4 regions of the Desulfobacula phenolica genome follow, and region 4 is predicted to be linked to each of the others. Evidence: predicted binding sites of a transcription regulator. Region 4 holds the regulator's gene; each other region holds the start of a gene.
What was found. Region 4 encodes sigma-54, which starts transcription at its own class of promoters, with help from an activator protein. Its sites were predicted from a motif close to TNTGGCACANTTTCTGCTNT; they were not measured.

Region 1 (6,267 bases), on a different contig from region 4:
GCCCTGGCAGGATTTGGAACATCCGCCTATATTACCATTACCAAAGAAGACGTAACCCAGAGCATTGATGAGATCATCCAGGAAATCCATGCTGAAAACGGCCTGGCAGGTGTCCATGTCTGTGCCAACACGGAATGGGATATGCTTTTGGAATCAAAACTGGATATCATCAGCTTTGATGCCTATTCTTTTTTTGACAAATTCATACTTTACCCGGAAATGATTAAAACCTACCTGGACCAGGGAAAACTTCTGGCCTGGGGCATTGTACCCACAGACAAACCCGAAGTCATTTCGGCGCAAACCACCCAAAAACTTACCCGGATGCTTCATGAACAGATGGACGAATTATCGGATAAAACAGGTATTGATAAAGAGACCATCTTGTCCCAGGCATTTATTACTCCCAGCTGCGGCACAGGCTCACTGGATCTTGGTTCGGCCAAAAAAGTATTAAAACTTACCCAAGAGGTATCAGCAGAATTCAGAAGCGTATAATGCTTAAACAGCTATTGATTTTCCGTTAAGGCTTCTGCTGAAAAATCTGTGGACCGTATTTCCAGCTCTTTAAAATACCGCGGATAATTCTGCATTAATGTGGCAATAATGGTATCCCAGGGAAGGTCGGCAAAAGAGCCGTATTCTTTTACATATTCCATATGCCGGTTACCTTTTTTATCAAAAACGTGAAATATGGAATCTTTTGTTCCGTCAAACTCCAAAGGCTTTACACTAAAATTATTGCAAAGCTCCAGGTTGAATGCAGGGGTTGCCTTTACCCAGATGTTGTTTAAAAACAATTCGGTATAACCATGATACATAAACACATCGGTTCCCATCAATTTTTTTAAACGCTCTGTATTCAGATGATTTTTAACATCTGCGAATCCAAGTCTTGCCGGAATCTTCATGCTCCTGGCGCAGGCGGCCAGCAAAACAGCCTTGGCCACACAAAATCCATATCCTTTATTCAGGACAGAACTTGCCTTCATGGATTTTTTTGGCGGTACAATGCTGTAGGGGTTATACCGGATGCCGTCCCTGACTGCATAATAAAGACTAACCGCCTTTTGCATATCGGTTTCAACAGGGTTGCAATTGCGCCCTGCAAACTCAAGCACTTTTGGATGATCACTGTCAATATAATATGTGGGGGTAAGATATTTTTCCATAATTCAAACCTTATTTCCTTTTCATTGCAACAAATTTTCTTTATGTCAGCATAAAATGCCAGTTTATTCCACCATTTCGGCCATTTCAGTGATGATATGTCTGAGTTCTGTTTCGTTTTTAATGAAAAAGTCTGTTCCTGCCTTTTCAACAAAGTCGCTCACCTGTATCCTGGTTTCATATTTATTGAAACCGCTTTGAACTTCAATCTCAAGCATTGGATATTCATGTTCAAGCTCCACCCGCATGGTGTTTCCCTGGTGCTGATATATGAAGTTATACTCGGCTTCTTCTTCAAGGCTTATTCCTGCTACATTGGCAGGCTTTCTTTCTGATACTTTCTGCCATCGTTCACACAAGACACCATCAATGTAATCGATCAAAAAATCATCCATCTTTGCGTATGCAAGTGCGCTTTTAAATCCTTTTTTTATTTTATCAAACAATCCCATTTTGTTCTTCCTTTTAATAGTTTAAATTTTATGATCATGATAAAAAAACATCTAAAAGTAAATCTTTCATTTTATTATTTCAAGGCTGATGACTGATATTGTTACTCTTTATTGATTGAGGCAATTCCGGAAAAAATCAGCACCCGGCTGTAAAACAGATGCCCTTTTTTTGAATTTCACACAATAAAAGATCTCCATCAATTGACTCACACTGTCCCATCTTGCACAAAAAACCGCGACCGGAAACAACACTGTCCCACATTATGAGACACTTATCCCTGACAATTTATCAGACCAATTCGTCCATACAGCCCCAAAAAGCAGCACTCCAAAGACAGGCACGCTTTTTGCTTAATTTATTATTAATGCTCATATTTTAAATAACTGCCACGGGCAGACCTGGTCTTTCACCTTGGTTTGCCCATAACAAAGATTGAAAGTCGCTGTTTGGATTTTTGAAGACTTTCGTACAAACAAAAAGGGGGTTGCACCATGAGAAAACCCTATGGAAGACAAACAAAAGAAAAAGTTGGAAAAATCCTTCTGGAACCCCACAGAGAAACCGCCATGAAATTGTTGGAACAAATACCTGACGAACAATTGGTGGGACATCTTTTTTCTCATTTTTACCATAAAGACGAGCGGATTAAATTTCGCAGCATTGCCGCAATGGGAACCCTTGGATCTCGAATGGGACGCCGTGACATTGAAAAATCAAGAATCCTTCTTCGGCGGATTATGTGGAACCTGAATGACGAATCCGGCGGAATCGGGTGGGGATCACCCGAAGCCATGGGAGAAATTCTCTGTCAAAGCCCGGAACTTGCACTGGAATTCAAATCCATTCTTTTTTCATACCTTGATCCGGAAGGCAATTATCTTGAGCATGAAATGCTTCAAAGAGGTATTTTATGGGGAATCGGGACATATCTTGAATCCTCACCCCATGATTTGAATGAAAAAACAAAAGGACTACTGTATGGATATTTACACTCCACAGATCCTGTTAAACGGGGATATGCCATAAGAGCCCTGATCAATGCCGGGGACTTTGACTGTAGTCTTGTGCCTGAAAATATTATCACCGACATGCAGCAGATCAACATTTTTACAGGCTGGAATTTTGTTGCAACCCGTATTTCAGATATGGCCCTGTCCTGTGAAAGCCACAAAGTATTTGCTTAACCTTAAAAAACAGCATCAGCCGGACATGTATAAACAAAATAAAAATGAAGGACAAGGTCATGCTTGAAAAAAAATGTGATATCAATATCGATCGAACAATTGACCTTGCCAGGGAGATGATCAGACTGGCCCAGACGGGATATGAACAGCGGGAAGACCCTGACTGCGGCATCCTTTACGGTATTCTTCTGGATTCCGGTTACCGACTGCTTGATCTTGCACAAAAAGAAAAGCAGTCACACAAGCAAAAAAGGCTGTTGGAGTGCCGCGTTAAAAAAGGAAAACATTTAATGAAAACATATGGTAGTTCAATATCATGAAAATCCCGATTTTAGACATATCCTGTTGCATCCTTTGTGAAGTGTGTGTTGATGTGGCCCCTCATGCCTTTAAAATAAATGATGCGGGCTTTATCGAACTGCTTGAACTGGATGACTATTCAGATGAGGATATTCATGAAGCCGTAAAAAATTGTCCAAAAGATTGTATCTGCTGGGAATAATTTTTATGCTATACGGTTTTTTAATCGAAACTTCAGGTTTTATTTTCCGAATTAACCCCCAAAAAAAACATTGCGTCTGATACACAAATGTGTCATTTACCTAATCAGTATCCATAATAACTGCCACAGGCAGACTTGGTCTTTCACAGAGTTTGCCCGCGACAAAGCGTGAAAGTCTCGATTGGGATTACCAGAACTTTCATATAAACACATTGTTTTTTTTATGTCTGGAAAATGGAAAATGGCTGATTTGACACACACTCTGCTGGATCACGACAATCTCAAGCTTGTTCTCGACAACCTGAAACTCGGTATCATTGCCCATACCACAAACAGGATCATTACGGTTTTTAATAAGGAAGCGGAAAGAATCACCGGTTATTTAAAAGAAGAGGTGATCGGAAAAGACTGCCATATGGTTTTTCAGGAGCCGTTTTGCGGAGGAAAATGTTCTTTTTGTGACGGCCCGCCGGACTTTCCATTTGACACAAAAGAATATCCTTTGAACATTATTACCAAAGACGGTTCTGCCCGTCAGCTTGAAATGACCGTTTCAGCCATCATCAGCCATGACAATGTATTCAAGGGAGTTCTTGCATCCTTCAAAGACGTGACCGAATCCTTTAACCTGTCATTAAAAGCTGAAACCCTTTCAAGCTTTGCCGGCATCATCGGCAAAGACAAAACCATGCAGGATATTTTCAGGCAGATCCGGGATGTTGCCATGTACAATTATCCCGTCCATGTTTCAGGGGATACGGGAACCGGAAAAGAAAGGGTGGCATATGCCATTCATGATATCAGTTCATACGGTAACGGTGCTTTTGTACCTGTAAATTGCGGGGCACTTCCCGAAGGAATTGTGGAAAGTGAATTGTTCGGACATGTCAAAGGCGCTTTTTCCGGTGCCATAAAAGAAAGAAAAGGACGGTTTGAACTGGCCCATAAGGGAACGCTGTTTCTGGATGAAGTGGCGGATCTGCCTTTAAAAACCCAGGTAAAACTTCTAAGATTCTTACAGGAAGGCTCTTTTGAAAAAGTCGGCGGTGAAAAAAAAGTATCTGTGGATGTCAGGATTATCAGTGCCACCAATAAAAACCTCAAGGCGGAAGTTCTGGCCGGTAATTTCAGGGAAGACCTTTACTACCGGCTGAATGTGATTCCCATCCACCTGCCGCCTTTACGACAGCGAAAAAACGACATCCCGCTTTTAGCTGCCCATTTTTTAAAGGAAGCGGAAAAAGAAAGCAAAAATGGTGTTCCACAGCTTGCCGAAGAGACCCTTGATGTCATGCTTGATTATCATTGGCCGGGAAATGTCAGAGAATTAAAAAATGTTATCCAGTTTTCCGTAGTGCGCTCAAGGGGCAATAAGATTTTGCCATCGGATCTTCCCATGGAGATCACTGAAAATAAAATTTTCAGCGTTAAAACAGCAAACACGCCGCCAGCCCCGGAGATCCTTACTGCCAAAGGCAAGCTTGACATTGAATCTGTTAAAACGGCAATAAAAAAAACAGGCGGTAATAAATCCAAGGCAGCCAAGGTATTGGGTGTTGGACGGGCAACCCTTTACAGGTTTCTTGCCCGTAATGAAGAGCTTAAAACCTATGCGGATCAGTTTTGATGAGCAAATTATTTTTTCTTTAAATTTTCCAAAGTATATCCGATATCAAATATTTCATGGCAGGAAGGACAGATAAACAGCCACCTGAGTCTATCCTTGTCCTGTTTTAACATGGTATGAAATCCATCACTGTAACCGCAAATCGGGCAAAACCTGAATTCGGCGTCAAATACGATTGAATTGATCTTATTGTCCATTTCATCTCCTCCGTTTACAATCAAGGCATTATCCGACGATACCCGGCAAAGAAATTAAAATCAATGATTTATAATAAAAAATAATTTAGCGCTTGACTTTCAACCCACGCTCTTTTATTATATGAAGATTATATTGCTTTATGTTAAGCGTATAAATTTTCTTTCAAAGGTGTACATTCCAGACAATAAAATTGGTATTACCCCCCAAAGTTAGAATTTTTTTTTATTTTTATTACAGGAGATTGCCAATATGGCGAACGGTATCGTAAAATGGTTTAACGACTCAAAAGGTTTTGGATTTATCGAACAAGAAAGCGGAAACGATGTTTTCGTACATCACTCAGCTATCAATTCTACAGGTTTTAAATCCCTGAATGAGGGGGATCGCGTTTCATTTGATATTGAACAAGGACAAAAAGGTCCTGCAGCAGCAAATGTAAGCGTATTATAAGTTAACCGTTTTATTTGCTTGAGAAAAAAGTCAGTTCAATGACTTGAAAAATAAAAGACCCTGGACAGTATTCTGTTCAGGGTCTTTGCGTTTTTATACAAAGCAAAAACAAATTGGTGGTCCGGCATTTTGTTAACGGCGGTTCTTTTTTTTGATGCCTTGGCCTGCTTTTTTTTCTTTTTTGCCTTTTTTTTCATTCCAGGCTTAGAAGGCTTTTGAATCGGAGACGATGGAAACGTTATTTTTTCTGAAACATATGAATCCTTTGACTGTTAAGCCTTTTCTTGAAAACAGGCCCACCAGGACATATATTCATTAAGATCATCTAAATTATTTTGTTCAAAATAATTTTCTAATTTTTTATTATAGCTTAATGAAAACGAACAGAATTCTTCTGTTCTCTCCGAGTCATATAGATATTTCTAATACAGATAGTGATTCACATAAGTATTATCAAATTGACAATCATCAATCCATGAAGCTATAGGAGTTTGATTTTACATGAAGGTATTTAAAAATCCAAACAAGTGATTTTCGTCTTTGTTGTTGGCAAATCTGAGCAAAAGACAGGTCTGCTTGTGGCAGTAATTGAAATTCAATGGATTTTTTTATTTTTTGAACAATAAACAAAAAGGTGGATTTTGAAAAATAAAAAGTGGGTTCTGCTGATAGCATTGATTATC
Region 2 (6,267 bases), on a different contig from region 4:
TAGATGCTTGAATGAATGTAATTGTTACATTGCCCATGGCTGACGCCATGCTTTTTTTGGCTCCGTAATGTATGCCGTGAGTTAAAGCCAGCAACATGCTTGGACCTGGTATTATTGACGCAATAAATACAGTCATTGAAAACATCATTATGAAATTAAAAGACATATTATAAATCCTTGTTCATGGTGATTATTATTTTGATCATCTTATACATATAATACAAACATCTCTTTGTATGATCGTAGAATGTTTTTCTTGATTTAACAACCACTAAGCAAGGAAAGTGTTGATTATTGTTTGTATTAAAGAAATGAAAATTGCTTATATGATTTTTTCAGACTTTTATGTATTGCCTTATTATTAAGCCATACTGTTGTTCGGCAAGTTGCAAAAAATGCCGCCTCTATTTGTCGTTTTATCGGTTGAAGGATTCAAAGTATTAAGGATGTTTTTATTTGATGGTTGTGAATGGATCGTCAAGGGTTTGCTGGTTTATAAGGAGAGCCGATCCTAAGCTTTTGTTGATTAAGGTGGGTATTGGTTTGGATTGGCCTTGATTTTATTTGCTTTTTTGTAATTGCCTTGACATGCCAAATACAAACCAATATAAACTTTGCATGCTTTCAAGAGTAAGCAAAGACATGGGATTTGGATAAGATAGTCTTAAAAAAGCAAGGAGCGTCTGCCTCGGGGGAGGTTGATTCTGGTACGGCTGTTTTGCTTTTTTTGCAAAAGGTATGGAATAAAATAAAAAGCAATTTGAATTCAGGAGGTTGAAATGCGCAAACTCATTTTCATTTTTGTAATTCTGCTGGTTTTTGCGGGAAACAGCTATGCTGCTGATCTTGTTGTTTTCAGTGGTGCGGGACTCATAAAACCCATGGAAGAGATGAGAAAGAATTTTGAAAAACAAAATAATATACAGGTGGATATCCATTACGGCAGTTCAGGTGAAATATTTGGAATGCTTGCGGCGGGTCAGCCTTGCGATGTGTTGATTCCAGGTGCAGCCAAATATACTGATGATGCCCTGAAAAACGGCTGGGTAATCAAGGAAACCATTCATAATCTGGTTCTTCATGTGCCGGTTATTGCCGTGCCCAAGGGAAATCCAGCAGATATAAGGGGTTTTGAAGACCTGGCCAGGCCGGGCATCAAGGTTGCCATTGGTGATCCAAAGGCCCCGGCCATAGGGCGGGTGGCCAAAAAGATGCTGACAAAGGCCGGATTATGGGAAAAGGTTCAACCCAATATTGAGGTGTATGCTCCTACTGTTAACCAGTTGCTGATCTATGTGGCCTTGAAACAGGTCGATGCGGCTGTTATATGGGGAGATCTGACCGCTTGGGCCGAGGGTAAAGGCAAACTTGAAGTCATACCCATTGAAACAAAATACAATATGATTAAAACCATTCCCACAGCGGTTTGCTCAAAGACGGCTCACATGGAAAAAGCCATGGCCTTTAATGCCTATGTGGCATCAAAACAGGGCGGTCAGATTTGGCAAAATTGGGGTTTCAAACCTTGCGAAGAATAAATTATTTCCGGATTTCGTTTATTTTTCTTACCCAATTTATTACCCTGGTGCTGGTTTTGGCAATCGGATCACTGTTTGTCGTGCCTGAATTCAAAGACATCTGGCAAAATCTGTGGAGTGAGGAGATGATGTTTTCCCTGAAGCTTTCCATGGGAACGGGTTTGATATCAACGATTATGGTCATGGGTTTTGCTCTTCCCATTGGTTATACCTTGTCCCGGTTTGAGTTTTTCGGCAAAGGGTTTGTCAAGACTATCATTGATCTGCCCGTGGCATTCCCGGAACTTGTTTTGGGACTTTGCCTGCTTCTGCTTTTTGGCAACAGCTTTGTCAGCAGGTGTATGGAAATGATCGGGTTGAAATTTGTTTTTACCAAACAGGGAGTTGTGGCGGCACAGTTTTTCACAGCCCTTCCTTATGCCAGCCGTATCATGAAATCAACGTTTGACTATATTGATCCGCGTCTGGAATTTGTTTCCCGTTCTCTGGGGTATTCCATGTTTCAAACTTTTATCAATGTTTCTCTTCCTCTTGCAAAAAACGGATGTCTTGCCGCCACAGTGATTTCTTTTGCCAGATGCATCGGAACCTTTGGCACGGTTCTGATTCTGGCCGGAGGCTCCTACATGAAGACAGAAGTTCTTCCCGTTACCCTTTACCTGAATATTTCTTACGGCAATATGGGTATGGCGCTTACAAGCGGAATTGTTTTGATGGTGGTCTCTTTTGCAGCGATTTATATTTTTGAAAGAGCAGAGGTAGGGTTTTGACATTACTTGAGATTGAAAATCTGCATATTCATCTGGGGGAATTTTATCTTCAGGGGATCTCCTTTTCACTGGAAAAAGGAGATTATCTGAGTATCATAGGCCCGACAGGTTCGGGCAAGACCATTTTGCTGGAAAGCATTGTTGGTTTCTGGGCAACGGATAAAGGCCGGATTATCGTTGAAGGAGAGGATCTGACTCATGAATTGCCGGAACGAAGGCGGATCGGTATCGTATATCAGGATTATGCACTGCTTCCGCATTTTACGGTGTTTAAGAATATTGCTTATGGCCTGAAAAAGATTCAAAAGCATGGGATCAAAGAAAAAATAAAGGATCTGGCGACCTCCCTGAATATAGGTCATCTTCTTCACCGCAAACCAGATACGCTTTCAGGCGGGGAACAGCAGCGGGTCGCACTTGCAAGAGCGCTTGCAGTGGAGCCAAGGCTTCTGCTTATGGACGAACCGTTTTCCGCCCTGGATCTTCAGACCCGGAACGAGGCCCGGCGTCTTCTGAAACAGGCGATTCAAGATCGGGGGACAACAGTCATACACATTACCCACGATCTTGAAGATGCCTGGGCCCTGGCCAACAAGATCGCTGTCATAAAGAACGGTCATTTGATCCAGTTTGGTGCGATGGAAGAAATCTTTCATCGGCCGAACTCACAGTTTATTGCGGATTTTGTAGGGGTAAACATCCTTGACGGGCAAGTCATTCAAAGCTCATTAGGGATGAGTACCGTCCGTGTGAACGGCTTTGAGTTGATGTCCCGGGACGAGGCCCCTGTCGGATCACGGGTGAAAGTGGCTATCAGGCCCGAGAATATCGTTGTTCTCAAAGCCCCTCCCGGCCTGGAGTATGCAAAGAACATACTGAAAACAACCCTGACGCAGGTTGTCAATCAGGGAAATACCTGTCTGCTGCATTTGAAATCCCAAGAGACCTTTATCAAGGTTCTGGTTACCCATAACGCCTTGGAAATGAATGCTTTTTGTGAAGGCAACGATGCATACGCAATTGTCCGGCAGGATGATGTCAGGATTATTCCTGAGTCCTGAAGCACAGGACATTGATCGAAAAGATTAAATGAAATAAGGAATTTATTTTTTTAACGATATAAGTTGGCGGCTTGGGTTGATGCAGGTATTGGACGTATAAAAAAATTAAGGGCAAAAATTTTTTGATGCGGTTTTGCCCATTTATATTTTGATATTTACGAGACTTTATGTGTACTTTTTTTTCTGCTGATACCTGCAAGGGCTAAAAGACCAAAACCGAAGAGCATCAGTGTTGACGGTTCAGGCGCATGGTTCCCATGCATGTCGGTATACACACCAAATATTTTAACATCTGAAACCATAATATCCCAATCCTTGTTTTTATGTCCATCGTTGAAGTCCTTGAATTCTACTTTGAATATGGACGGTGTTGTGACAAGATCAAGAAGGTTTGTGTCTATCACCCAAGAACCATTGTCCATCTCCCAGTCACCAAACAGTAGGTTATCATTTATGTATATATCTATATATTCATAGAAGTTTGGGTTATTATCCTTTAAATCTTCGCTTATTGTCCAACATAAAAACGCAGAACTAATTACATCGTTGCCGTCAACGTCTCCTTCGGACAATGTGTCATTGATCAAATCAAAGTTCCATGTATGGGATTTTGACTCATTTCCCCCTGCGTTAAAAATTACATCCTGGGAGTCAAGATCAAGATAAGAGAGGTAAGGGGCAGCATACGGGGATGCAGATGCTGAAGTGGTTAAAATAAATGTCAGTCCTGTTAATAATAACAATAAAAAATTTTTCATGATCTATCCTTTTTGTTTTAAAACAGATTAAATTATTTCCGGAATACCTTAATTGATTATTTTATTTGCAATTTCGTGAAATACGTATGTCTTTGTCCATCCAAAAAAGCAATCTTTGTACCATATGGTAAAACAAAGATTTTTTGTATGAATTATATCACTATTTCAATATGTTGGTTAATGGAAGATCAAATATTTTAATAAGCTTGCCTGAATAGAGTTGATACTATTTTTACATGATTTTAATACAATTTTTATCCAAGTTAAGAATTTTTTTTACATACTTTAAAAATCAAGCAGCATAAAAGGAATTGTCAATATTTTCGTAATAACTTTTGTTTCTGTGAAAAATTCTTTATAATTCGAACATCCCTTACAAAAAGAATTAATCCGGAGACAATCTAATGGAACAGGTCAGGATTCTGGTGGTGGATGATGAACTGGTGATCCGCGAATCTCTTGCCGGCTGGCTGAAAAGAGACGGGCACCATGTTTGTACCGTTGAAAGCGGGGAACAGGCTCTTGATATATTAAAAAACCAAAGTTTTGATATCCTGCTTTTAGATATTCAGCTGGACGGGATCAGCGGCCTGGAAGTTCTTACCCATGTTAAAGAAGAATATGAGGATATTGACGTGATCATGATCACGGCATTTGGAACTGTTCCATCTGCGGTTCAGGCCATGAAATCTCATGCCTTTGATTATATTTTAAAGCCTTTTGATCCGAATGAACTGGGGGTTTTGATCGAAAAACTGGTGGCTCACCGGGCACAGAAAAAGGAAAATATTTTCTTAAAAGAGGAATACGAAAACCTTACCCGGTTTGAGAGCATGATCGGCCAGTCAAAACCAATGCAGGAAGTTTTCAGGCTTATTCAGGATATACGGGACGTTGAGTCTTCGGTTCTGATTACCGGTGAAACAGGTTCAGGCAAAGGCCTGGCTGCCAAGGCCATTCACTGCAACAGCCCTGTCAAGGATGGTCCTTTTGTGAGTGTGAATTGCGGTGCCATCCCTAAGCATATCATGGAAAGTGAGTTGTTCGGCCACCGCAGGGGCGCATTTACAGATGCCAAGGAAACTAGGAAGGGACGGCTGGAGCTGGCAGCCGGGGGAACTCTTTTTCTGGATGAAATCGGTGAAATCAGCATGCGTATGCAGATTGATTTGCTTCAGGTGCTGGAGGATAAGATTTTTTACAAAGTAGGGGGAACCCAGCCTATTACGGCAAGTTTCAGGGTGATTGCCGCAACCAACGCAGATCTTGAGCAGGCCATCCGAAACCGGACTTTTCGGGAAGATCTTTATTACCGCCTTAATGTGATCTGTTTTACCATGCCGCCCCTCCGGGATCGGAAAGAAGACATCCCTCTTCTGGCAGAGCATTTTTTACACCAGTTTACACGGGAGGTCAACCGGGGGGTGGAACGGATCAGTCGGGATGCCATGGACGAGCTGATGCTTTATGAATGGCCTGGAAATGTCCGGGAATTGTCCAATGCCATTGAACGGGCAGTTGTGGTTTGCAGGACCGGAACTATAACCCCTCGTGATCTTCCCATTGGTGCGTCGCTGGAAGATGAACTTAAAACCAGGTATTTTTCTTTGAATGATATGGAAAAACAGCATATTCATAAAATTCTGGAACAGACCGGCTGGAATATTTCCAAAAGCGCTGTCATTCTTGGTATTGACAGGTCGACTCTTTACAATAAAATCAAACGATACGAATTGAAACCGGATTGAACCGCGTGAGTTTAAACCCATATGATATAAATCCAGATTTTATGAAACCAGATCATATTAACTCAGATCATATGAATTCATATGGGGTCATTATAATTTCACCAGTGGGGGATATCCCCTCATGGATCACTGCTGTCATTGCCGAAAGGGTCAAGGAGATCTTCAGGTTTGAGACGCGGGTATCTGTCCTGCTGGAGGATATTTTTTTTGCCTATGACCGGGATAGGGACCAGTATTATTCTACCCGGATTTTAGAGGAACTGGCGACCAGGATGCCGGAGGATTGCATAAAGCTTCTGGCAGTGACACAAGAGGATCTGTTTATCCCCATTTTAACTCATGTATATGGGGAAGCTCAACTGGGGGGGAGAACCAGCATTATATCCCTTTCC
Region 3 (6,267 bases), on a different contig from region 4:
TTTTATTGACCCTGCCTGAAATATAGTCCCAGAATGTTGGAATTTCATCAGGATAGACAATTGTGACATCAATGATTTTATGAAAATAGTCTCCCATGGAGCCTAAAACAAATGCTATTCCACCGGCTTTTGGATTTAAAAGATGCGTAAAATGATTGTCTGGGGCTCCTTTTTTCCGGGGAGTGAGTCGGGTTCCTTCAACAAAATTGATGATGGAGATTGGCGTGTGTTTGAATTTTTCACAGGCCTTTTTTGTCCTTTCAAGATCTTTGCCTTTCAGGTGGGGTTTTTTTGTTAATTGTTTTTTTGAATACCGTTTCATGAATGGAAAATCCAAAGCCCACCAGGCCAGCCCTAAAAACGGGACCCAGATCAGTTCCTGTTTTAAAAAAAATTTCAGCATGGGGATTTTTTTGTTCAAAATGGTCTGCAATGCTAAAATGTCAACCCAGGACTGGTGGTTGGAAATAACAAGATACCATTCTTTTTTTTTCAGGTTTTCAAGCCCCCTGATATCCCATTCTATTTTGCAAAACAGTTTTGAGTTGAATGAATTAATCTCTATCCAGAGGTTGGCAATGGATATCAGTATGTTGTCAATAATAACAACAACACAATAAACCGGGATAAGAAATTTAAATAACGCCAGTAAAATCAATGGAGGGGTTAAACAGATGGTGTTTAATGTATACAATGTCAGGGATAAAATACCTTTGAGTGAGTGGGGTAAAAAATAGAGCATAAACTTTTTCAATCTCTTTTAAAATTTATAATATGTTTTTTTATGGTTCGTCTGTCCAGTCCTGTCAGCTTTGCCACCTTTTCATAGGTGCCGAATTTTTCATACAATAGCCTGCAATATCCTGATACCAGCAACGGCACAGAAATGTTCCGGTTTGAAATTCCCTGTATCAGTTCCTGGGTCAGGGACCCGGTTTCTTTGTCATCTTTTTGTTTGCCTTTATAGTCCCGCCGCAACAGAACGCTTCTAACGCATTGCTCAAGTTCCCGTACATTTCCAGGCCATTGATAATTCTTTCCAAGCCGCCGGTCAATAATTCTTTTGACTTTTAGAATTAATTTTTCAGAACGGGTGCCGGTCATTCTTTGTATGGTGAAATCAAGCAGGTCATCGAGTTCGGACGGTTTTTCCCTGATCCGAGTACTCAGAGGCGGTACTTCAATGATATCCGAACACAGACGGTAATAAAAATCGTCCCTGAACACCTTGCCGTCAAGAATATCTTTTTTGGGCCTGTTGGTCGCTGCAATGACCCGTCCGTTGAATCTTGATGTCTCATGGGTTCCCACAGGGGAAAAAGTTCTTTCCTGGAGAACCCGTAATAATTTGATCTGAACATGGTTGGGGATCTCACCTATTTCATCCAGAAGAATGGAACCATGGGGGCTGCACCGGTCAAACACGCCCTGGTAATCCTCCATTGCACCTGTAAAGGCACCTTTTGTGTGGCCGAATAATTCAGACTCCAGCAGGGTTTCAGGATACTGGGAAAGGTTCAGCGAAGAAAAAGCCCGGGTAAAGCTCTGGGCAAAACATTGTTTTTTTTCATCAAAAGGGATATACCCGCTTCTTCCAATGGCCTTGGCAGCCGTACCTTTTCCCGTGCCGGTTTCCCCTAAAAGCAGGGTGGAAAAATCCTCCATTTTGTTCCATAAGAATTTGTTGTAAAGATCTATATTATAAGTGAAAACATTGTACCATAAATGTTTTTTAAGTGTTTTCATGCATGGGCTGCTGCCCACAAGAGAGTTGGAAATAAAATAAAAAGCCCGTCTGAGCTGGTAGGACAGGGCAAAATAATGGAAAACGCTTTTGTCGTCAAATCCTTTTTTATGGAGCATTTCCATGGCTTTTGGGGCAAACGGAACCTTGACCGGGATGTCCTGAGCTTTGATTTGATCCTTTATCAGCTGATCAAACTCATCTCTGAATTTGTGAAAGATATCAAACAAAAATACAATTGTAATGATCTCCTTGTCCTGGCCTTGAAACGCATTGATGTCGGCACGGCCCTGGCTTTCAAGAGTTTTTATCCGGTGATCCACTTCATTTATACACAGGTCTTTGCTTTCTCTTCGTGAGGCCGAAGGAAAATGGCCTGCAATTTTAATGTCAAGCTTTTCTCTCAAAGCGCTGAAAGGATTTGCAAAAGCGGCATTATAGACTGTCCTGAAAAAGTGGTGTTCTTCTGAACTGAGTTTTGCTTTTTTCAATCGGTTCTCCATCAAAGAGTGTTTTTTTGATAATGTACAATTTTGTACATATTGTATGCATAGAATGCAAGTTAAAAACCGGTACTGAAAGCCGTAAAAAAAGATATAATAAAAAAATACCTATGTTTTCAAGTTGTTATATGTTTTAATTTTGTTGGCACGATATTTGTATTATAAAGCGGCGCAATGTGATTTCCATGGTCGTGCCGTGGAAATAAAAAACAAAAAAATTATGGAGAAACACTTATGATTAGAAGAATACTGAATTCAAGACTTCCTTTGATGGTTTATAATCCGGTAAAGGTATTTGATATAAAGTATTTTATAGAAATTTTCAACGCTGGCGCTCTTCCGGTATTTGATACGGAATTTATACCCCATGATGAGATCCTTCAAAACGCCAGGTTGCTTTCCAGAGAAAAATTAAGTTTTGGTATTCGACTTTCAAATCATGACACAGACCTGATCGAAAAAATCAAACATCTGCAGATGGTGAATCTTGATCTATTAGTTTGTCCTATTTCAAAAGATGATACACCTGCGGATTTCAGCAATTTTGCAGACACTAAAATTGTTCTTGAAATAAAAGATATTAATATCAACGATAAGATTAAATCAGTTGATCCCCATGCTATTGTCCTAAAAGGAAATGAAGCCGGTGGAATGGTGTCAAAATATTCTTCTTTTATCTTGATGCAGTGGTATTTGAAAAATAGCGGACTGCCCCTGTTCATTCATGGCGGTGTGGGAAAGTATACGGCAGCAGGCATGTTTGCCGCCGGTGTCTCAGGTCTTGTCATGGACAGCCAGTTTCTCATGACCGATGAAGCCCCGGTATCGGATAATTTTAAAAAGCTTTTGGGAATGGTGGATGAAAGTGATTCCACCGATATTACGGTTGACGGCAGCGATATTTACAGGGTGTTTGCAAAACTGGGAACTAAAATTGTTAAAGACCTGAAACTCAAAGCAGTTGAATTTGCTGATGATCCACAGGGAAGAAAAAAACTGTATGAATTGATCGAAGATAATATGACTGCATTTGACAAAACAGATGTCCAGTTTATCCAGTCTCTTTTTTATCTGGGCCAGGACGGTATATTTGCAAAAGACTTTATAAAAGAGTCAAGTTGTCTGGGTGATATTATTTCAAGCTTATTTAAAACCATTGGTGAAAATTTAAATTTTATTGATGAGTTTGACCCTGTAAAACCGGACTCTGCATTTGCCGAAGCCCAAGGAACGAAATTTCCGCTGATCCAGGGACCCATGGCAAATATTTCCGACAGTTCTGATTTTGCAAACAAGGTTCTTGAACAGGGGGCTTTGCCGTTTTTTGCAGTGGGAAGTCTTCCTGAACAGCTGGCCGACGATATGCTCAAAGACGGTGCCCGAAAAGTGGATAATTTCGGTGCAGGGCTTGTGGGTATTGAAGCCTTTAATCCTTCTGTAAAACAGCACCTGGATATGGTGAAAAAGTATAAGGTTCCCTATGCATTGTTTGCCGGCGGGATTCCCTCCCAGGTGGCGGAACTTGAAAAAGCAGGCACCAAAACTTATCTTCACACTCCGTCAATTTCCATGATGGAAAATGCTTTGAAAAGCGGGTGCAAACGGTTTATTTTTGAAGGCGGGGAAGCCGGCGGCCATGTGGGAACCCTTTCCAGCATGGTGCTGTGGGAAGCTGCCATTGCCGCCTTGATCAATAAAGAATATGATTTGTCAGATCTGTACCTGGTATTTGCCGGTGGTATTTCCACCTGCTTTGCCTCTTTTTTTGTTTCAGGGTTTGCCTCTTTTCTTGCAGCCAAAGGGGCTAAAATCGGTATCCAGGTGGGAACAGCCTATCTTTTTGCCGATGAAATCGTGGAAACCAAATGCATTAAGTCCCAATACCGGGACATTATCCTCAAAGAAAATGAAACCATGGTGATCGGTAAAAGTCTGGGATTGGCCTCCAGGACCGCTCCGACAGAATTTGCCAGGATGATGGTGGAAAATGAAGCCCGGATGATCAAGGACAAAGAGAGTCTTGAGATTAGAAAAAGGGCTTTTGAAAAAAGAAACATCGGCTCATTGCTCATTGGTGCCAAAGGATTTATCCCGGATTTTAAGAATCCAGGACCCGAGCATTACACTTGGTTTGAGGATGATGAACACAAGGAAAAAGGCAATTTTCTTGTTGGGGACAGCCTGGCCTTTTTTGACCGGTCCGTTACCATCAAACAGATCCATGACAAATATTTTGAAGCCAAATCAACTTTGTATCAAAATGTCAATTTTCTTGAAATTTTTTCAAGCCGTAAAAACAAAATCAACGATGAGATTGCCGTTGTGGGCATAGGGTGTACACTGCCGCATGCACATGACCCGGACAGCCTGTGGGAGAATATTTTGACCAAAAAATACTCCATCAGCCGGATGCCCGAGGAAAGATTTGACCATGACCTTTATTATGACCCGGACAGAAGTGCTGAAGACAAGACCTACACCACACTTGCCGGGCATATAGATGATTTTGAGTTTGACCTGGAACGGTTCGGGTATGCTGAAGAAAAGGCAAAAAAATTGTCCCGCAGCCAGAAAATGGTGTTGCAGACCGCATACAAGGCCGTTGAAAATGCCGGACTACTGGGCGAAAACAATCAGCTTATCTGTGATGATCCTTCAAGGACCGCTGTTATTGTTGCCACCTGCCTTTCCAATGAACTGGGAAATAACCTTCAACTCAAGTACTGGTATCCGGAACTGGTTTCCATGATGGAAAAAACAGATGAATACCAGGTCTTAAGTGATGAAGAAAAACTCAGCGTAAAGCAGACCCTGCTGGAAGGCATGGAAGGTGAAAATCCAGGATATGATCCGGTTCACGGCATGCTTTTAAACATTGAAGCCTCACGGATTGCCCGCCACCTTGGTATCCGGGGTGTAAACTACATTGTTGATGCTGCCTGTGCCTCTTCTGTGACCGCCCTTGATGCCGGAATCGGTGAATTGTTATGCGGTGACCATGATCAGGTCATTGTGGGTGGGGTCAATACCCATCTGGCCCCGGAATCTTTTATCGGGTTTGCAAAAATGGGAACCTTGTCCAGCGTCGGATCATATCCTTTTGATGAGCGGGCAAGCGGGTTTATCCTGGGTGAGGGCTCGGTTATTTTTGTGTTAAAAAGAATGAAAGATGCCATCCGGGATAAAAATCGTATTTTCGGGGTGATCAATTCCATTGGGTCCAGTTCCGACGGCAAAGGAAAAGCCATTGCCGCACCAAATCCGGCGGGTCAGGTATTGAGTGTCCAGCGCTGTTTTGAAAATATAAGACCCGGCATTAAACCTGAAGATATCGGATTTATTGAAGCCCACGGAACATCCACTACTATTGGTGACCAGGCAGAGCTTGAGACCTTGAATTCAGTCTATAAAAATGCAGGTGCCGGTATCAGTTCCATTAAATCCCAGATCGGACATCTTTTGGGATGTGCCGGTTCAGCGGGCATTTTAAAGGCATTATTAACGGTTAACAAAGGTATGCTGCCGCCCAACGGGCAATTTGAAACTCTTTCTAAAAATCATAATTTAAAAGAATCTTCCCTGTTTATTGTAAAAGATGCCAAAGAGTGGACGTCTGACGGTAAAACATCCAGGAAAGCTGCGGTTTCGTCTTACGGGTTTGGGGGGATTAATTACCACATTGTAGTTGAACAGATGACACAGGCTTACAAGTCGGTTCCCCGGGATATTTTTACGGATACCGACTATGACTTTAATGATGACCGCATTGTGGTTGCAGGTCTTGGAGTGTTTCTTCCGGGTGCAAAAAACACCAAAGAGTTCTGGGAAAAGCTTGAATCAGGAAAAAAACAATTGTCCGACATCCCGGCTTCTCATTTTGATAATGATGCGTATTCAAATCTTGATAAAAAATCTCCCTATTGGCTTCCCAAAGTCAATGCAGGTGTGGTCAAAGATTATAAATTCAACAACCTGAAATACCGGATGCCTCCCATGATGGTCAAATCCATTGAAAGGGGT
Region 4 (6,267 bases):
AGACTGATGGATTTGTCCCCATCATGAATAAGGTCAAGGATTTGAGATTTCAGCTGATGAACATTCAAATGGGTCGTATCAATAATATGATGTGCCGTTTTTTTGATGGGTGCCATCATTCTTTTTTCCAGTTGAATATTGTCCAAAAGACTTTTTTCATTTGTCAGGGGATGTTGCCGCCTGGTTTGGCTGAATCTTTGTAACAGCTTGTTCACAGAGGCTTCAAGAAATATGATTCGGGGTGTCATACTCAAATGATCCTCAATTGAGGCAATGCCTTGTGCATAATTTGATATGAAATTCTTACTTCTCATATCCATCACAAACGCCAGTCCCTTGATTTCCGGACTCTCCTTTAACGGCAGGTCCAGAAATTTAGACAAAAGTTCTATGGGCATATTGTCGACACAATAGAACGAAGCATCTTCAAATGCTTGAATAGCCGTTGTTTTTCCTGAGCCGGAAAGGCCGGTTATGATATAAAACTTTTGCATTTTACTTGCTTGTGACCTTTAGGTTACTTGTGATCTTTAGGTTACTTGTGACCTTTAAATCATATGTGACCCGAAGGTTAAAAGTCTTCATCCTGCTCCATAATGATATTGTAAATTTCATCAATGGATTTTGAGCTTAACAGTCTTTTTTTTAAATGATCCATTTTTAAAAGTTTTGAAATCTGGGCCAATACTTTAAGGTGCCCTCCGGTAGAGTTTTGTGTTGTCAGTAACAGGAAAAAAATATGGACGGGTTTATTGTCAAGGGATTCATATTCAATCCCTTTTTGACTGAGTCCGAAACCGACAATAATTGATCCGACCGAATCAAGTTTTCCATGCGGAATTGCAATACCTCCACCAATACCTGTGCTGCCTAACTGCTCTCTTTCCATGAGAACAGTGGCAATGTCTTTGGCTGATGCATCTGTTGCCTGTGAAACTGCAGAGGCAAGTTCATCAATAGCCCCTTTTTTGTCACTGGAGTTAAGGTTTGCAATAATAGAATTTTTATTAAGAAGCTGGCTGATTCTCATTTAATGAATTATCCTATGGGCTGGATTAACCCCAGCTTACCGTTATTGTGTTTGTATAGAACATTGAGCTGCTCTGTCCTGGCATTGTTGAAAACAAAAAAAGATTGCTTGCCGGAATCTAATTCAATCACCGCATCTTCAATATCCATGGGTTTAGTATCAACTGTTTCAATAATTATCGTATCTACCATCTGGTCTGTCATAGGGTTGTCCAATGATTCTGTTGATAAATTTAATTGGGCAGATTCATTTTTAATGCTCTGCTTATTTCTTGACAGATGCTGTTTGACTTTTTCTTTGTGTTTTTTAATTTGGGGTTTTATTTTATCCATCAGCGCGTCAATAGAGGAATACATGCTTTCGGAATCTTCTTTGGCATGAATTTTTAATTTGTCGCAAGTAAGTGTGATTTCAGCTATATGTCTGATTTTTTCAACAGACAACACAACATATGCTTCAGCCGGGCTGTCCAGCATTTTATCAAATTTATCAAGTTTTTTTTGAACATAAGATTTTAAAGCAACAGATGTGTCAATTTTTTTAAAGGTAACGGTTGTTTGCATAAAAAAACCTCCTTAAAGCTGTTTGCGTTTATTAGAAGGAAGTATGTTCAGTACTTTCCTGTATTTAGCGACCGTTCTTCTGGCAATCTGGATATTTGAGCTTTGAAGAATGTTGGCTATTTTTTCATCACTTAAAGTACTTTCCGGGTTTTCGTTTTCTATCAGCAGTCTTATCCTTTCTTTTACACTTGCAGATGCCATGGATTCTCCGCCGGTTCTTTCGATTGAAGAGTTAAAAAAGTATTTTAACTCAAAAAGTCCCTGGGGGGTATAGGCATATTTGTTGGTTGTCACCCGACTGATTGTTGATTCATGCATCTCAATATCTTCTGCTATGTCCTTTAGAATCAGTGGTTTTAAATATGCAATCCCTTTTTCAAAAAATTCATTTTGAAATTTTAGAATGCTTTCCATGACAAGGTATATTGTTTTTTGACGCTGGTGTATGCTTTTTATCAGCCAGGATGCAGACTGCATTTTTTCATTGAGGTAATTTTTTGCATCTTTTGATATTTTATGACCGTTGGCAATGGCATTTTTATAAAACCGGTTAATTTTAAGTTTGGGAAGACCGTCATCATTCATCACAATTTTAAAATTATCACCATGCTTATAAACATAGATATCAGGCGTGATATAGGCAGGTTCATCAGTGGAAAATTTTCGACCGGGTTTAGGTTCAAGGTATTGAATGATTTTTACGGCTGCTCTGACATCATCCAGGGATATTTTTAATGCTTTGGCAATTTTTTTGCTGTTTCTGTTTTCAAGATTTTTCAAGTGATTGTTTATGATTTCAGTGATAATGGGATTATCAATGCCCAGTTGATGAACTTGAATCAGCAAGGTCTCACGAAGATTTCTGGCACAAATACCGGGCGGATCAAATGTCTGAAGCACTGACAGCAGATCTTCAACAACTTCTATTTCAACACCGGAAATTTCGGCAATTTCTTCAATATCACTGCAAAGATAGCCATCCCTGTTCAGATTCCCAATAATCATATGACCGATTTTTTCTTTTTCTTCACTGAGTCCATGGAGCATTAACTGCCACTGAAGATGGGCTTGCAGGGTCTTTTTTTCAGAAGTAAACGCTTCATAATTCGGCGCTTCGGTATTTTCCGATTCCGTATAGACTCTTCCTGTGGAATTATATTCATTAATATAATTTTCCCAGTCTGTGTCAGACCTTACCTTTTCTTCAATGGTGACTTCTTTTAAGGGGGTTTCTTTTTCAGGGGAAGCGGTTTCATTTTCCAGGGCTGTAATATTATTGTCGGATGGCTCTTCTGTCCCGGCCTCTTCAAGAGCAGGATTTTGTTCCATTTCCTGTTGAATCATCTCGGCAAGCTCAAGGCGCGACAGCTGGAGCAACTTGATAGCCTGCTGAAGTTGAGGCGTCATGACCAGTTGCTGAGTCAAGATTAAACTTTGTTGTAATCCAAGTTCCATAATTATAGTTTAAAATTTTCTCCCAAATAGATTTTTTTAGCTAATTTGCTTGAAATGATTTTATCAGGATTTCCCGATTCAATAACTTTACCCTGGTTCATAATATAGGCATTATCACAAACCCCTAAGGTCTCTCTTACATTATGATCTGATATTAAAACGCCTATTCCTTTTTTAGTCAAATGATAAATTATTTGCTGGATATCAATAACCGCCAAAGGATCAATCCCTGCAAAGGGTTCGTCCAGAAGAATAAACAAAGGGTCTGTGGCAAGGACTCTTGAAATTTCAAGCCGCCGTCTCTCTCCTCCGGAAAGTGAGCCGGCTTTTTGCCCGGCAAGATTGATAATGCCAAGCTCTTTCATCAGGCCCATGGTTTTTTGTTCAATATCAATGCCGTTTTGAGGCAACACTTCAAGTATGGCTGTAATATTTTGTTTTACCGTCAATTTTTTAAAAATGCTTGATTCCTGAGGAAGATATCCTATTCCTTTTCTTGCTCTTATATACATTGGATATTGCGTAATATCATCATCATCAATCAGAACTTCACCCTGGTCGGGTTTGATCAATCCAACCGATATATAAAATGTAGTTGTTTTGCCAGCCCCGTTTGGTCCTAAAAGTCCGGTTACTTCTCCTTGCTTCACTGTAAGGCTGACATGATCCACAACTTTTTTGCCGTCATAGATTTTTACAAGATTTTTTAATGCAAGTTGTGTCATTATTGTTTTTCAGTGATATTATCTTCAGGATTAAAAAGCGCTTCAACTCTTTTTGTACCGTCACTTTCCACGAGTACTTTATCTTGATTTCTGAAAAGGGTAATCTTTGTTCCGGTTACAAAACTTGAGCCTGTTATTAATTTGGGAGCTTTGCCCGTGAGAACCAATATTCCGTCTTGGGTTGTATAGACAGCTTTGTCGGCAAATGCCTTTCGTTCGCCGGCAATGTATTTGACATTGCCGGTGGAAACAATTTTTTTGATATTGTTTTGAGCATCCTTGTTTTTATTGTCATCCATAAAGTAAATTTGAATGGAATCAGCAAAAACAATGGAATCCGCTTTTGTGACTTTGACATTACCGATAAATTCAATCATTGAGGTATTTTTTTGTGCAATCATTTTATCGGATTCAACGTGAAGAGGAGCTTCTTTGAAAGTCTTTTGCGTTTGGGAGTGGGCAATTTTTATCTGCCACAGCCCTATAAAACAAAAAATAAAAAAAAGCACAAAAAAAAGGCGGGTTGATTTATTAAAGAACAAATTTTTCACTGAAATTTCCTTTAACATGCCCATTTAAAATTATCATACTATCATTGAGTTCCGTTTTCATTGAATCTGCTTCAATAAAGGACTTTTCCTTTTCAAGCCTCACATGAGTATTGGAATAGATTATATGTTCTTTTTTGTTATAATGCAACTTATCAGTTCTCAGGACAGAAGTTTCATGGGTTACAACCACATTATCGGAAAATGTCATATCATGCGTCTTTGTCTGGAGTACGCCTTCTTGAGATGTCAGGTGAACCTTTTTATTGTCTTTTGTAAAAAAAAAGACTGATACATCGATTAGAACAGCCTTATTTTCATCTTTCAAGAGTGTTGCAGAGCCGGCTTTCAACTCCCACTCCTTTATCCCGTTTTTTTTTGAAATTTGCTTTAAAACGTTTAATTTTAAGGCGGCTTTGGAGTCTATTTTAATATCGTGAAGTTGCGGTGGGGTAGAAAGCAGCTTGTCAAAATAAAAAAATCCACTGATGATGAGAATCATCAAAATCAAAATGCCAATCAAAGGGTAGGTCAGTTTGTGTTTTGAAGCGTATGTCATAACAGGTATTGATTAAGAATGATGTCCCATAATCCCTTTGCTTTCAAAATGTTGTCACAAATTTCCCTGACAGCTCCCTGACCTCCTTTTTGGATTGTTATAATGTCTGAATGGATTTTAACCTCTTCTGGTGCTTCTGGAACACAAAAAGAAAGCCCCACTCTTTTCATGACAGGAAGATCAATCAGATCGTCTCCGACAAACGCTATTTTTTCAGGTGCTGTTCCTGTCCGGGCAGTGATGGTGTCAAGGGCTTTTGATTTGTCCTTTATACCGTCAAACAACAATGTTATCCCAAGATTTTCACACCGGTATTCCAAGGCCTTTGATTTACGGCCGGTGATAATTCCGACCCCAATTCCTGCATCCATCAGCAGTCGCAGTCCTAAGCCGTCTCGTGAATGAAAACTCTTTATCTGCTCTCCCGAATCTGAATAGGTGATGCTTCCGTCTGTTAATACTCCATCCACATCCAGCAGCAAAAGATCAATATTTGCAAGCTTGGTTTTCATATGTGTTATCCTACTGCTTTTTTGATTGCCACAAGGGTGGTTAAAAGATCTTTCATATCGTTTAACGGCATGGAATTGGGTCCGTCGCACAGGGCTTTGTCAGGTTCCGGATGGGTTTCAATAAACAATCCGTTTGCACCTGCTGCTATGGCGGCCTTTGATAAAGTGGGTACAAATTGCCTTTCTCCGGCAGAAGAATCCGTGGCACCTCCAGGGAGTTGAACACTATGTGTCGCATCAAAGACAACCGGTACACCTAAATTTTTGATAATAGGTATGGATCTAAAGTCCACAACAAGATTATTATAACCGAATGAAGACCCTCTTTCGGTTATACAGATATTGGTATTTTTGGATTCTTTTGCCTTGTTAAGAATATTGTTACAGTCAATAGGAGATAAAAACTGTCCTTTTTTTATGTTGACCGGTTTGCCTGTATTGCAGGCTGCCATGATTAAATCCGTCTGTCTGCACAAGAATGCCGGTATTTGGAGAATATCCAGAACCTTTGCCGCTTTTTGAGCCTGGTCAGGCAAATGAATGTCTGAAATAACAAGGATATCCAGATCTTTTTTGATTTTGTCAAGAATGGTTAATCCTTCGTTAAAGCCAGGTCCCCTGAAAGAGTGAACGGAAGTGCGGTTTGCTTTGTCAAAGGATGCCTTGAAAATAAAAGGAATATCAAGTTGTTCTGTAATTTTTTTTAAATGTTTTGCAATACGGTAAGTGATTTCATGGCTTTCTATCACACAAGGGCCGGCAATGAGAAAAAATCTTGGGTCGGGTCTATCGACTAAATTGAAAAAAAAATTGTCCATAATTGCATCCTGAATAAAAGGTTTTGAAGCCAAATTATATTTTGAGGTCAAAAAAGT

Region 1: BLT94_RS17685 (DVU0298 family protein) is a predicted target of sigma-54. The motif match lies at 1,957-1,976, and genes of this name have one in related genera.
Region 2: BLT94_RS01180 (PEP-CTERM sorting domain-containing protein) is a predicted target of sigma-54. The motif match lies at 4,233-4,252, and genes of this name have one in related genera.
Region 3: BLT94_RS03280 (type I polyketide synthase) is a predicted target of sigma-54. The motif match lies at 2,389-2,408, and genes of this name have one in related genera.

What each region holds. Positions count from the first base shown of each region.
Region 1 is NZ_FNLL01000012.1:30,571-36,837, forward strand. Features, by position in the region: gene BLT94_RS17670 (uroporphyrinogen decarboxylase/cobalamine-independent methonine synthase family protein) at 1-498, shown strand, start outside; gene BLT94_RS17675 (transglutaminase-like domain-containing protein) at 510-1,172, opposite strand; gene BLT94_RS17680 (hypothetical protein) at 1,236-1,622, opposite strand; gene BLT94_RS17685 (DVU0298 family protein) at 2,115-2,807, shown strand; gene BLT94_RS17690 (hypothetical protein) at 2,867-3,127, shown strand; gene BLT94_RS17695 (ferredoxin) at 3,124-3,309, shown strand; gene BLT94_RS17700 (sigma-54 interaction domain-containing protein) at 3,551-4,936, shown strand; gene BLT94_RS17705 (hypothetical protein) at 4,945-5,133, opposite strand; gene BLT94_RS17710 (cold-shock protein) at 5,384-5,584, shown strand; gene BLT94_RS17720 (TVP38/TMEM64 family protein) at 6,226-6,267, shown strand, end outside.
Region 2 is NZ_FNLL01000001.1:276,544-282,810, forward strand. Features, by position in the region: gene BLT94_RS01160 (LysE family translocator) at 1-166, opposite strand, end outside; gene modA (molybdate ABC transporter substrate-binding protein) at 780-1,538, shown strand; gene BLT94_RS01170 (ABC transporter permease) at 1,586-2,308, shown strand; gene BLT94_RS01175 (ABC transporter ATP-binding protein) at 2,305-3,369, shown strand; gene BLT94_RS01180 (PEP-CTERM sorting domain-containing protein) at 3,525-4,127, opposite strand; gene BLT94_RS01185 (sigma-54-dependent transcriptional regulator) at 4,532-5,875, shown strand; gene BLT94_RS01190 (archaemetzincin family Zn-dependent metalloprotease) at 5,917-6,267, shown strand, end outside.
Region 3 is NZ_FNLL01000002.1:174,694-180,960, reverse strand. Features, by position in the region: gene BLT94_RS03290 (acyltransferase) at 1-742, opposite strand, end outside; gene BLT94_RS03285 (sigma-54-dependent transcriptional regulator) at 751-2,235, opposite strand; gene BLT94_RS03280 (type I polyketide synthase) at 2,482-6,267, shown strand, end outside.
Region 4 is NZ_FNLL01000003.1:445,815-452,081, forward strand. Features, by position in the region: gene rapZ (RNase adapter RapZ) at 1-494, opposite strand, end outside; gene BLT94_RS06970 (PTS sugar transporter subunit IIA) at 572-1,030, opposite strand; gene hpf (ribosome hibernation-promoting factor, HPF/YfiA family) at 1,039-1,593, opposite strand; gene rpoN (RNA polymerase factor sigma-54) at 1,606-3,048, opposite strand; gene lptB (LPS export ABC transporter ATP-binding protein) at 3,051-3,773, opposite strand; gene BLT94_RS06990 (LptA/OstA family protein) at 3,773-4,324, opposite strand; gene lptC (LPS export ABC transporter periplasmic protein LptC) at 4,305-4,880, opposite strand; gene BLT94_RS07000 (KdsC family phosphatase) at 4,877-5,392, opposite strand; gene kdsA (3-deoxy-8-phosphooctulonate synthase) at 5,398-6,210, opposite strand.